Linked DNA regions of Labrenzia sp. PHM005. The protein of the gene in region 2 interacts with the protein of the main gene of each other region in a pairwise test. Links are inferred from orthologs where the notes say so. Each region holds a gene or a part of one and is shown on either strand. Other genes may lie near its edges. The genes, in order: dnaQ and FJ695_RS01945.

What was found.
Region 1: the proteins of FJ695_RS01945 (region 2) and dnaQ interact in binary tests that used the Escherichia coli proteins (3 or more experiments, as listed by UniProt). The link is inferred for Labrenzia sp. PHM005 from one-to-one orthologs.

The regions. Positions count from the first base shown.
Region 1 is NZ_CP041191.1:946,615-952,541, forward strand. Bases 1,855-4,830 are described here. They hold dnaQ (DNA polymerase III subunit epsilon), read right to left. Parts: upstream 3,715-4,830; coding sequence 2,995-3,714; downstream 1,855-2,994. Other genes in these bases: FJ695_RS04075 (D-glycerate dehydrogenase), read left to right, coding at 1,855-2,764; coaE (dephospho-CoA kinase), read right to left, coding at 3,826-4,413; FJ695_RS04090 (shikimate dehydrogenase), read right to left, coding at 4,410-4,830. In the rest of the region: fabB (beta-ketoacyl-ACP synthase I), read left to right, coding at 1-102; enoyl-ACP reductase FabI, read left to right, coding at 113-925; FJ695_RS04070 (SH3 domain-containing protein), read right to left, coding at 991-1,530; more of FJ695_RS04075, read left to right, coding at 1,778-1,854; more of FJ695_RS04090, read right to left, coding at 4,831-5,258; FJ695_RS04095 (Maf-like protein), read right to left, coding at 5,255-5,848; FJ695_RS04100 (pyruvate, water dikinase regulatory protein), read right to left, coding at 5,872-5,927. UniProt on the Escherichia coli protein: DNA polymerase III is a complex, multichain enzyme responsible for most of the replicative synthesis in bacteria. The epsilon subunit contain the editing function and is a proofreading 3'-5' exonuclease.
Region 2 is NZ_CP041191.1:385,240-391,187, forward strand. What follows is about bases 1,761-4,757. They hold FJ695_RS01945 (DNA polymerase III subunit gamma/tau), read right to left. Parts: upstream 4,227-4,757; coding sequence 2,295-4,226; downstream 1,761-2,294. Other genes in these bases: FJ695_RS01940 (YbaB/EbfC family nucleoid-associated protein), read right to left, coding at 1,761-1,917; FJ695_RS01950 (hypothetical protein), read left to right, coding at 4,367-4,621; FJ695_RS01955 (hypothetical protein), read left to right, coding at 4,621-4,757. Also shown: FJ695_RS01925 (class I SAM-dependent methyltransferase), read left to right, coding at 1-9; FJ695_RS01930 (hypothetical protein), read right to left, coding at 17-661; recombination mediator RecR, read right to left, coding at 744-1,352; more of FJ695_RS01940, read right to left, coding at 1,597-1,760; more of FJ695_RS01955, read left to right, coding at 4,758-5,025; FJ695_RS01965 (LysE family translocator), read right to left, coding at 5,265-5,897. UniProt on the Escherichia coli protein: Part of the beta sliding clamp loading complex, which hydrolyzes ATP to load the beta clamp onto primed DNA to form the DNA replication pre-initiation complex.

The DNA.
Region 1 (5,927 bases), 560 kb from region 2 along the record:
ACAACCCGAGTCGACAACGCCGGTCTCGACACGGTTCTGTCCAACAGCTTCGGTTTTGGCGGCACCAACGCATCGCTTGCGATGTCGCGCTACCACGGCTGAGGAGCACCTGATGTCTAATTTGATGAAGGGCAAACGCGGCCTAATCATGGGCGTTGCCAACAATCACTCGATTGCCTGGGGCATTGCCAAAACCCTGTCCGAACACGGCGCCGAACTTGCCTTCACCTACCAGGGTGATGCCTTTGGCAAACGCGCCAAACCATTGGCCGACTCCGTCGGCTCGGACATTCTGCTGCCATGTGATGTTGAGGACATTGACTCGGTCGATGCGGTCTTCAACACCTTGAAGGAAAAGTGGGGCACCATCGATTTCCTGGTGCACGCTATCGGCTTTTCCGACAAGAACGAACTTGCCGGCAAATACGCTGACACCTCCCGGGAGAACTTCTCCCGCACCATGGTGATTTCCTGTTTCTCCTTTACCGAAATCACCAAACGCGCAGCTGAACTGATGCCCAATGGCGGATCAATCATCACCTTGACGTATGGCGGATCGACCAAAGTGATGCCGAACTACAATGTCATGGGTGTCGCAAAAGCGGCTCTGGAATCATCGGTCCGCTACTTGGCCGCCGACTATGGTTCTCAAAACATCCGTGTCAATGCGATCTCCGCAGGACCGGTCCGCACGCTGGCCGGTTCAGGTGTGTCCGATGCGCGGTTGATGTTCAACTTCCAGAAGCGCAATTCTCCGCTCCACCGGACTGTTTCGCTCGAAGAAATCGGTGGCACAGGGCTTTACCTTCTGTCGGAGCTTTCCGGCGGTGTGACCGGCGAAGTGCATTTCGTCGACAGCGGCTACAACATCATGTCCATGCCACAGCTTGAAGAGCTGAAAGCGCAAGAAACCAGCGCGGATTGATTTGGAACTTGCCTAGAAACAACAAAGGCGGCCGATTGGCCGCCTTTTTTATTGCTCGATTGTGATCAATCCTCGATCAGTTCGTCTGGATAGACACCGAACAACCTCGTCTGATCGAGCCAACCGTTGAACTCTTCACCGCTGACCCGGCACCAGCCGCCAGCGCATTCGCCGACGGTTGCCAGAACAAACGGCTCCAATTCCGCTACAATGTCCGCATCGGATTTGGACCGAACCCGAAGCGGCGTCCGGTTGTCCTTTTCCCAAGGGGTGACCAAAGCGGTCCGCCGGCCGGACAGGAGTGAGTGGAACACCCAGCCTTGTTTGCCTTCCCAATCGCGGATCCGGCGCCAGTTTTCAAATTCCTGGATGATTTCCACCGGAAGGCCCGACTGAACGAACGTCCAGGCAATGTCATGTTCGCGCGATGGGCCGAGCCGGACATTGACCCGATCCGATTTCAGACTGACGAACCGGGGAACCGGAAGCCCGGAGGCACCTGTCGTCGTGCCCTGCGCGAAGGCTTGCGACTGAAAAATTGTCGCACCAAAAACTACCAGCCCCAGGAAAAGCAATGAGTACGCGGTCGGGATTGAACGGGCCATATTATCGGTAAGTCCAATTGTTATCGGGCATCTGTTTAAGGCACACCTCTACAGAAAAGTGAACGCGAAAACCAGCTCGGCGAATTCAGCTCATCTGTTTGGCTGAGGATTACGCCATCTCCCTTGTTTCTGACGGATCATCTGTTATGGAAAAGGGAGTGGTGTCATCCGCTTGCGCCTCGCGCAGCGTCAAGGTGAATCCGTTGGGGTTAAGGATTCCTCAACGTAGCCCGAAAGGCAGTTAAGTATGGCGAAAAAGAAGCCTGTCGTCGTTGTGACCCGGAAACTTCCGGATGTGGTCGAAACCCGGATGCGCGAACTTTTTGAAACGCGCCTCAATGAAAATGACAGGCCCTTTAGTCAGGCCGAGCTGGTCGAAGCCGTCAGAACAGCGGATGTGCTGGTCCCGACGGTGACAGACCGGATCGATTCCTCGGTCCTGTCGCAGGCTGGTGAAAATCTCAAGCTGATCGCCAACTTCGGTAATGGTGTCGACAACATCGATGTGGTGACGGCCAACAACCGGGGCATCAATGTCACCAACACCCCAGGTGTTTTGACCGAAGACACCGCCGACATGACCATGGCGCTGATGCTGGCCGTGCCGCGGCGCCTGTCTGCTGGGATCCACGCGCTGGAAAGCGGCGACTGGGCTGGCTGGTCCCCAACATGGATGCTGGGTCACCGGATCTGGGGCAAACGCCTTGGCATCATCGGCATGGGACGGATCGGTCAGGCGGTCGCCCGGCGCGCCAAAGCCTTCGGCATGTCGATCCACTATCACAACCGCCGCCGTGTTCCTGCAGAGATCGAAGAAGAACTCGAAGCTACTTATTGGGAAAGTCTCGATCAGATGCTGGCCCGCATGGATGTGGTGTCTGTGCACTGCCCGCACACGCCAGGCACGTTCCATCTTTTGTCCGCACGGCGCCTAAAGCTGCTCAAGCAGGACGCCTATGTGGTCAACACTGCCCGCGGCGAAGTCATCGATGAAAACGCCTTGATCCGTATGCTGGAAGCCGGTGAGCTGGCAGGTGCAGGTCTTGACGTGTTCGAGCACGAGCCGGCGGTCAATCCAAAGCTCGTGAAACTCGATAATGTTGTCCTGCTGCCGCACATGGGTTCAGCCACAATTGAAGGCCGGATCGAGATGGGCGAAAAAGTCATCATCAACATCAAGACCTTCATGGACGGCCACCGCCCGCCGGACCGCGTCTTGCCGTCGATGCTGTGAGGCTCCGGCAATTCAGTGACTGCAAGTTCCGACCCCGGCCCAGCGCCGGGGTTTTTTGTTTGAGACTTGCGTCATTTACTCTGAAATTATGCCGGTCAAGCGAAGCGCGAACCGGTACCCACTCGTTTGCAGAGCTTTGAAAGGTATTACAAATTCTTTATGCAAACGGGTATGGGAGTAGATCTTGGATCTCCCTTTGGTCGGCCAGGACGACAACAAGGCAGCAATACTCAACCGCCGTATTTCTTCCAAAGCGCGCTGTCGCCCATGCCTTCGATGAAGGCTTGATGGGCAGCAAATTCATCACCCTTCAAAAGAGCTGCCAACGGCGCCGGACGTGGCCGGGCGTTGAAGGACCCGAGTTCTCCGGGTTCACTGGCGCCTTCAGCACTTGCTGACAAGACGTCTTCTTCATCCGGATCGAGGATCAAGGCCCGCTGTTTGCCGCCGATCATCTCCAAATAGACTTCGGCGAGAATTTCCGCGTCGAGCAATGCGCCGTGTTTGACGCGCTTGGAGTTGTCGATTCCATACCGCGAGCAGAGCGCGTCAAGGGAGTTAGGGCCAGTGGGGTGTTTGCGGCGGGCTATTTCCAGAGTGTCGATCACCTGGGTATTTGGAATACTCCGCCGGCCGCAGCGTTCCAGCTCAAAGTTTATGAAGCCCATATCGAAGGCTGCATTGTGGATCACCAGCGTCCCATCGCCGACGAATTCCAGAAATTCATCGGCAACTTGCTCAAACAGCGGTTTGTCGGACAAGAACTCTGCTGAAAGACCGTGGACCCGGAAGGCTTCTTCCGGCATATCCCGCTGGGGGTTAATATAGACATGATAGACGTTTCCGGTCGGAACGTGATTGATCAGTTCCACACCGCCGATCTCAACCAGCCGGTCACCGGTCCGCGGATTCAGACCCGTGGTTTCCGTATCGAAAGATATTTCACGCATTTTGCCGCCTATGTGCCTCTCATCCCATCTGCGCAAGCCCATGGCAGTTCCGCAAGATCAGCTAAGGGTTTTCCCCGGTCTTCAGCGATTTCCGGTCAAAACACCAACTTATCAGCCGATGTCAGTGACAGCTTTCAAAATGGTTTCGACGGACCGGCGGGCGGACTCCATTCCCAATCCGGTGTCGATTAGAAAATCCGCCCTGCGGCGTTTTTCTGCATCCGGCATTTGCTTGGCCAAGATCGCATTGAAACGTTCTTCGGTCATGCCGGGCCGGGCCAGCACCCGCTCTCTTTGAACGTCCGGATCCGCGGTCACGACGACAGATCTGGCTACGCGTTCGTCACCGTTCGTTTCGAACAACAAAGGAATGTCTAGAACAACAACAGCGTGGCCTTTGGCACGCGCCTTATCCAGGAATTTGATTTCTTCTTCGCGAACCAGCGGGTGAACGATTTTTTCAAGCCGTTTCATTGCGTCCGGTTTTCCCAGCACATGCGGCGAGAGCAGAGATCGATCGACGACACCATCAACGACCGTGCCCGGGAAGGCGGCTTCAATCAGCGGTGCAGCGCGGCCGGAATAAAGTGCATGCACGGTGGCATCAGAATCGTGGACAGGCACTCCGCATTCGGAGAACATTTTGGCCGTTGTCGATTTGCCCATGCCGATTGAGCCGGTGAGGCCAAGTATGATCACACCTTAACTCCCAAGTCTTCCAGCACCAAGGCCCTTAAGCCATCGTCAACTTCAGGCCGGACGCCAAACCAGCATTCAAACCCAGGCACAGCCTGATGGAGCAACATGCCAAGGCCATCAACTGTCGGGTTGCCGCGGCTGGCTGCCTGTTTCAATAAATCGGTTTCGAGAGGCACATAGACGATATCTGTCACAAGAGCTGATTTCGGCAGCGGATCGAGATTGATCTCCAAAGGCGCTTTGCCCGCCATTCCGAGAGCTGTCGTGTTTACAAGAAGATCCGCGTCTTCCAGAAGTGTCCCCAGTTTATCCCAAGGATGTGCTTTCGTTTTTGAACCAAATTGATCTTCAAGAACCTTGGCCTTTTCAAAGGTCCGGTTGACGATATGCACGGCTGTGATTCCACGGGATAACAACGCCCAGATGATCGCACGGGCGGCACCGCCAGCTCCCAAAACCACTGCCGTTCTGCTTTCAGAATCCCATCCAGGGGCAAGTTGATCGAGGTTTCCCAAAAACCCCAGACCATCAGTATTGGCGCCGCATAAAGCTCCGGTTTCATCGAGCCAGAGTGTATTAGCCGCGCCCATCGCCTTTGCTGCTTCGTCCAGATGATCACACGCCGCGAATGCCACTTCTTTGTGCGGGACCGTCACATTGGCCCCAACCAGGCCGGATGTTTTAAAGTCATTGAAAAAGGTTTTCGCTTCCTCCGGCGGCACGGCGACCCGGCCATACGCGCCGTCAAGGCCGTGTTTCTTCAGCCAATAGCCATGAACCAGTGGTGAGCGGGATTGATCGACCGGAAATCCGGTGATGGCTGCTTTTCTTTTTTGACTGCTCATGCCTCGATCTCTCCGAGCTCGCGCAGCTGTCCCAAGAGCGGAAGCATTGGCAAACCGAGGATGGTGAAATAGTCCCCGTCAATCTTTTCAAAGAGTTGCAGGCCAAGGCTTTCCAGTTGGTAGGCACCGACACTCGACAGCACAACATCACCGGCGGCGGCCAGGTAGTGCCCAACAAATTGAGGGGTGAGCGTTCGCATGGTCAGGCGCGCAGTGGACACATGCCGCCAGATGGCTTCGCCGTCCTTAGAAATCACAACAGCTGACAGAAGCTCATGGGTTTTGCCCGAAAACGCCAAAAGCTGGCGGCGGGCTTCTTCCATGTCGTCCGGTTTGGTCCGGCGCTCGCCTTCAAAAGCAAGGATCTGATCCGCTCCAATAACCAGATCTCCCGGCCGGCGGGCGCTGACGTCATTTGCTTTGGCTTCGGCCAAAACACTTGCCAGGTCTTCCGGCGGAAATCCGGCTTGCAACAAAGGCTCTTCAACAGCCCGTTCATCGACATCAGCCGGGTCCACGTCGATTGCGAGACCGGCGTTTTTCATAAGTTCTGCGCGGATCTTGCTGCCGCTTGCCAAAACCAGTGCCATAAATTCCTCTTGAACTGAAAGGCTTACTGTTGCTCTGCAACCCCGTTTTCGCGGGCTGTTTTATAATCTTTGAACAAGG
Region 2 (5,948 bases):
GTTCGCTAAACACCTTCTATTCGCTGAGAGATTTTTGATAGCCTTTCCACGGTTCTATCCGCATTTGCTCTGTATAGTGCGCGGCAACGATAACAGAACAAAATAGAAAAACTGCAAATGGATAAGTAGCCAGAAAAAAGTAACCTTTAAAACTACCAATACCGTGTCGAGTATCGCCAACCAACCCAAACTGGACAACCAGAATATAAATTGCAATGAAAGCCCATGCAGCCATTTGCAAAAAAGTTGCTGCCGCTGGTTCCTTTTTGCGGAGCCTTTTGGTCATTAACAGGGCCCAATTAAAAAATTTGTTCGTCTGCAAAAACCAAGCGGGTATTAGCAGACAGAACACAATCGAAGACACATAATAAAACAAAATTGAGAAGAAGTACTCACGCAGCCAATGCTTCCGCTCCAAGAGAATACTCTGAAAGTCTGTCTTGATAAAAGTGAACTCCATTAGCGCAAGGAGTAAAGGTTTAAGTGTAGCAACTCCCAGACGCGAGATTAGCAGTGAAACGGTCACAACAACACCAAGTGCTAAGATAACCTGTAGATCAACAGACAACCTTCCAACAGGCTTCACAACCGGTTTCTTCAATAAAATCAGGAAGAAACACATCCAATAGCCAATCAGAAATCCAAAAGCGCCAAGTGTCAAACTCAAGACCAATAGGGATAACGAGCAGACGAGATAGTAAAGAACTCTAAAAACAATGCCTTCTAACAAATACAATCCTTACTCAAAACCGCGTCCGCGCCTTTAGCGCCTGGGCGAGGGTGCCCTCGTCGAGATAATCCAGTTCACCCCCGACAGGGACACCATGCGCCAGTTTGGTGACGTGGACATCCAGGTGGCTAAGCTGGTCCATGATGTAATGGGCCGTGGTCTGTCCCTCGACCGTCGCGCTGATTGCCAGGATGACTTCGCCGATTTCCGGCGCACCACAGCGATCGATCATGGTAGCCAGATTGAGATCGTCCGGGCCAACCCCATCAAGCGGCGACAAGGTGCCGCCGAGCACATGATAGCGGGCATTGACCGCGCCTGCCCGCTCCAGCGCCCAAAGGTCGGAAACATCCTCGACGACAACGAGAACGCTGGGGTCCCGTTTTTCGTCGGAACAGATGGTGCAAGGGTCGGACGTATCGACCGTGCCGCAGGTCGAACAGATGCCGATGTCGCGCACGGCAATGCCCATGGCCTCTGACAGCGGCACCAGAAGCTGGTCTTTTTTCTTGATCAGATGCAGCGCAGCGCGGCGGGCGGAGCGTGGACCCAAACCCGGCAGCTTGGCCAGCAACTGGATCAACCGTTCAATTTCCGGTCCCGCAACCTGCTTCTGCGCCATGTTTTCTCACTGTGCACTTGTATGTTCGATGAAAGCTCTGGGGGATAGTGTGCATCGACGCTATCAGTCATATCCAACTCTGACGTCATCCCCGCCTTGAGCGGGGATCCAATCATTTGCAGAGAGACTGATAGGAAACTCTACCTCTGCAACAAGTGGGAACGCGAGTGGATCCCGGCTCAGGGCCGGGATGACATCGAGACTAAGACGCCCGTTGGTCTATCCTAACCTCGAACCAGAAAACTTAAAATGGCAGTTTCATGCCAGCCGGAAGGCCGAGGCCGCCCATCATTTCCTGGGTTTTTTCCTGGATCGCCTGATCGATTTTCACCCGGCCATCGGTGTGCGCGGCAATGATCAGGTCTTCAAGGATCTCGCCTTCGCCCTCTTTCATCAACGACGGATCAATGGTGAGACTTTTCAGCTCGCCCTTGCCATTGAGGCGGACGCTAACCAGACCGGCGCCAGAAGAACCTTCTGCCTCAATGTCTTCAATCTGGCCCTGCAGAGAGCCCATCTGCTCCTGCATTTCCTTGGCCTGCTTCATCATCTTGAGGAAGTCCATTGGATCTCTCCTTAAAAGTCTGCTGCGCCACCTGCGGCGCTTCTTATCTGGGACCTGCGTTTAGAAGAACAATAGCGGAATTGCCACCCCAAAACACCAATCTGGAGCGGCGCTGGCTTGAAGCCCTTTGAATTCGGGCCATAGGCTCATTGTTTTTTAAAACACAGGTAGAAAATCCGGCCCGCGAAATACAATCCAATGAAGAAAAAAGCGCAAACCAGGGAGACGACAGTCACCAGTTTCACATATTCATCCATATCCGCCTTTGAGACGAACAACATGGACAGCAGGCAAACGGCCCCAGCCACGAAAAACATAATGATGTTGTTTTTTATTTTTTTATCGCTCACGGCGTCCGGCCTTTGGTTGCGGCGGTGTTAGTCGTCATCGTCATCCGTGCCCAGCGCTTCGTTGAGCAAGGGATCGTTGACCAGCGGATCGGCCATCGCAACTTCGTCCTCTTCGGAGGCCTGTACCTTGACATCGATCACTTTGGCGCCCGGAAACTGTGCCAGCAATGCGGCCACCGTCGGGTGGGATTTGGCGTCTGACAAAAGCTGCTGCTGGTTGGCTTCCTGCTCTTCATAAATCGTCGGACGCCCTTGCGTGCGCGAGACGACAACGAACCAACGCTGTCCGGTCCATTCCGTCAGCTTGCGTCCGAATTCCCCGGCAATATCGGCCGGTGCATCCTCGGTCGGTTGAATCTCGATCTTGCCGGGCTCGAACTTCACCAGCCGCATTTGCCGCTGGATGGCAACCTTCATCGGAATGTCGCGCTTTTCAGACGCCAGTGCGACACAGTCATGCAGGTTTTTCAGATTGTAGGCAGATTGCTGCGGTGCCTGTTCGGCCTGTGGTGCCGATTGTTGTTGAGGTGCTGTCTGCGGAGCGCCACCCTGGATCGCCGACAACTGCGGCCGGGCAGTAGCTTGCATCACTGGCCCTCCCCGAGGGCTGCCGTGCGGCATGGAGGGAGCACCAACGGCCATCGCCTGGCCGCCGCCTCCGGCAGGACCTGCGGGCGCTCCTGTAGATCCACCTGCTGGCGCACCACCAGAAACCGGCATTTGTCCGTTTTGGATCTGCGCCATCAACTCGCCCGGATCCGGCAGATCGGCAGCATAGGCCAGTCGCACCAGAACCATATCAGCCGCAGACAATGGCTTGGAAGCGGCTTGCACTTCTTGAACACCTTTCAGAAGGATCTGCCAAGCGCGGGATAGCAGCCGCACGGAAATCTTTTCCGCAAACTCCTGGCCGCGCGCGCGCTCCGCTTCTGTCACCGAGGCCTCGTCGGCGGATTTCGGGGCCACCTTCATCCGGGTCACAAGGTGGGTGAAGTCGGCAAGATCCGTCAACACGATCGCAGGATCGGCACCGATATCATACTGAGCTTGGAGTTCGCCCAGCGCGTCTTCGATCCGCCCGGCCATGATATGGCCGAAGAGGTCTATCACCCGGGCGCGGTCGGCAAGACCGAGCATTTGGCGCAGATCATTTGCGTCAATCGCGCCGCTGCCATGAGCCATCGCCTGATCGAGCAAGGACAGAGAGTCGCGAGCCGAACCCTCGCCCGCCCGTGCGATCAGCATCAGGGCTTCATCGGAGATTTGAATGCCTTCGGCGTCAGAAATCCGGCGCAGCAAGCCGATCAGTTTAGACTGCTCGATGCGGCGCAGATCAAAGCGCTGGCAACGCGACAGTACGGTGATCGGGACTTTGCGGATTTCGGTGGTCGCGAAGATGAACTTCACATGCTCAGGCGGCTCTTCGAGCGTCTTCAACAGCCCGTTGAAGGCTGCGTTGGAGAGCATGTGGACCTCATCGATGATGTAAACCTTATACCGCGCCGTTGCCGGGCGGTAGCGGGCCGCATCGATGATCTCGCGGATATCGTTGATGCCGGTGTGCGAGGCCGCATCCATCTCGATAACATCGACATGGCGGCCTTCCATGATGGCCTTACAGTGCGAGCCTTCCTGGGTCAGCTTGACCGTCGGTTTATCCGCCTCGCCGGGCACTTCATAGTTCAGGCCGCGCGCCAGGATCCGGGCTGTTGTGGTCTTGCCGACCCCGCGCACCCCGGTCAGCATCCAGGCCTGTGCGATCCGTCCGGTATCAAACGCGTTCTCCAGCGTTTGCACCATCGGCTCCTGGCCAACCAGATCCTCGAAGGTCTTCGGGCGGTATTTGCGGGCCAGCACCCTGTAGGCACCGCCTTCGGCCGCGCCTGGTGCCGTTCCAGTGCCACCCGTCAATTCCAGGCCGGTCTCATTATCGTCTTGCGGAAAGCCAGTCTCATCCATGAGCCGCACCATAACGATTTTTTCCAAAAGGTGGACAGGCTTTTATCTGTTTTCTGTGAAAGGCGGGCGGCAATTCCGCTTCATGCCCATTTCTAACGTCAGCAATTGACAAATAGGTACCTTGGTACCAATATAACATTATGAGCAAACAGATTGAACGCATTCAAACCGGTGTCCGCATGGAAAAGCGGATTGTGAAAGTCCTTAAAGGCCTTGCCGAACATCTGGACATCTCCCTCGGCGATCTGCTCGAGGGGATGGCCCTTCACTGCTTTGAAAACAAAGCGCCATTTTCCGATAACACGTTGGAAAAAATCAAAATTTTGAAACAAGTCTACGATTTGGAACTGACCGCAAGTGACAGTCACAGATTGCTGGAAAAGGAAGCTGACTGATGCATCGAAGTCCGAGAGAGCTGACAGCCTCTTTTGAGGCCGGAACTTTAGAGCCTGCGGAGTTCAGCCATACCGATCATGTCACGGTCGCCCATGAGTTGCTGCTGAAATACGATTTCCTGACTGCCGCAAAATGTTACGTGGAGAGTCTCAAGGCCCTGACAGAAAAAGCAGGCGTTCCTCAAAAGATGAACACAACAATCACACTGGCGTTCTTGAGCATCATCGCCGAGCGCATGCGAGCCAAGGACTATCAAGACATCACGGCTTTTTTGAACGACAACGAGGATCTATTGTCCGGAGACCTTCTGGCGCGCTGGTACACGGCTGATCGGCTTAAGAGCAACGACGCGCGCACCAGTTTCTTAATGCCTGATCAGAACTCGACCACTGCGATCAATTAGCGCATAAACTCGACGTAGGAAAGGGTGGGAGGCTGGCACGGCGACCCGTGCCGAGGCTCGTTAGGGCTGCTTCCTTCCGGACCTGACCCGGTTGGCGAGTGGCTCGTCCACCACCAACCTCCCGAGCGCCTTATATCAGAACACACCGGGTGTTTGGCAAGAGGTAAAAGCCGGTTTTTCTTCACCGGTGAAACTTCGGCACAAAAACACCGGCATCTTTGCCAATGCAGCCGAACCGTTTAAGGACGCAAAGTCGCCAGTTTCAGCCCAAATCCCATGAAAACCGCGCCGGTGATACCTTTGAGCCACCGTTGGAACGTCGGCTTTTGTGCAGCTTCCGACACCCGGGACAACAGCAGGATCATGGCGCCAAACCACAGAGCGTTGATGGCCGAATGAATGACCACGAGCAGCGTTGCCCCGGCAAGCGCGCCCTCTGCAGCCGGAATGAACTGCGGAAACGCCGCCAGATAAAACATGGAGACTTTCGGATTGAGCGCATTGGTTAGAAAGCCTTCGCCAAAGGCCTTAACTAAGGTTCTTTTGCGCCGGGCCGGGGCCACTTTTGTTGCCAGGACATTTTTGGAGAATGCGGATCTCAGCGCCTTTAGCCCAATCCAGAACAGATACGCCGCCCCAAGCATTTTTACGACAAAAAACGCTTCTGCCGAATGCACCAGAATGATGGAAATTCCAAGGATGGACAGCGTTCCATGCAGAAAAAAGGCTGCGATAAAGCCGGACACATTCGCAAACGCCGCCGTCCGACCGGACGTCGGAACAGTTTTGGCGATCAAGACACCGTTTGGTCCAGGCGACATCACCAACAGGGCTGCGACAAACGCAAAACTCAAAATAAGTTCATAGGACATTGACAATTTCCCATGGCAACATCAGCTATCATTTAAATAGCAAAGTTGCCG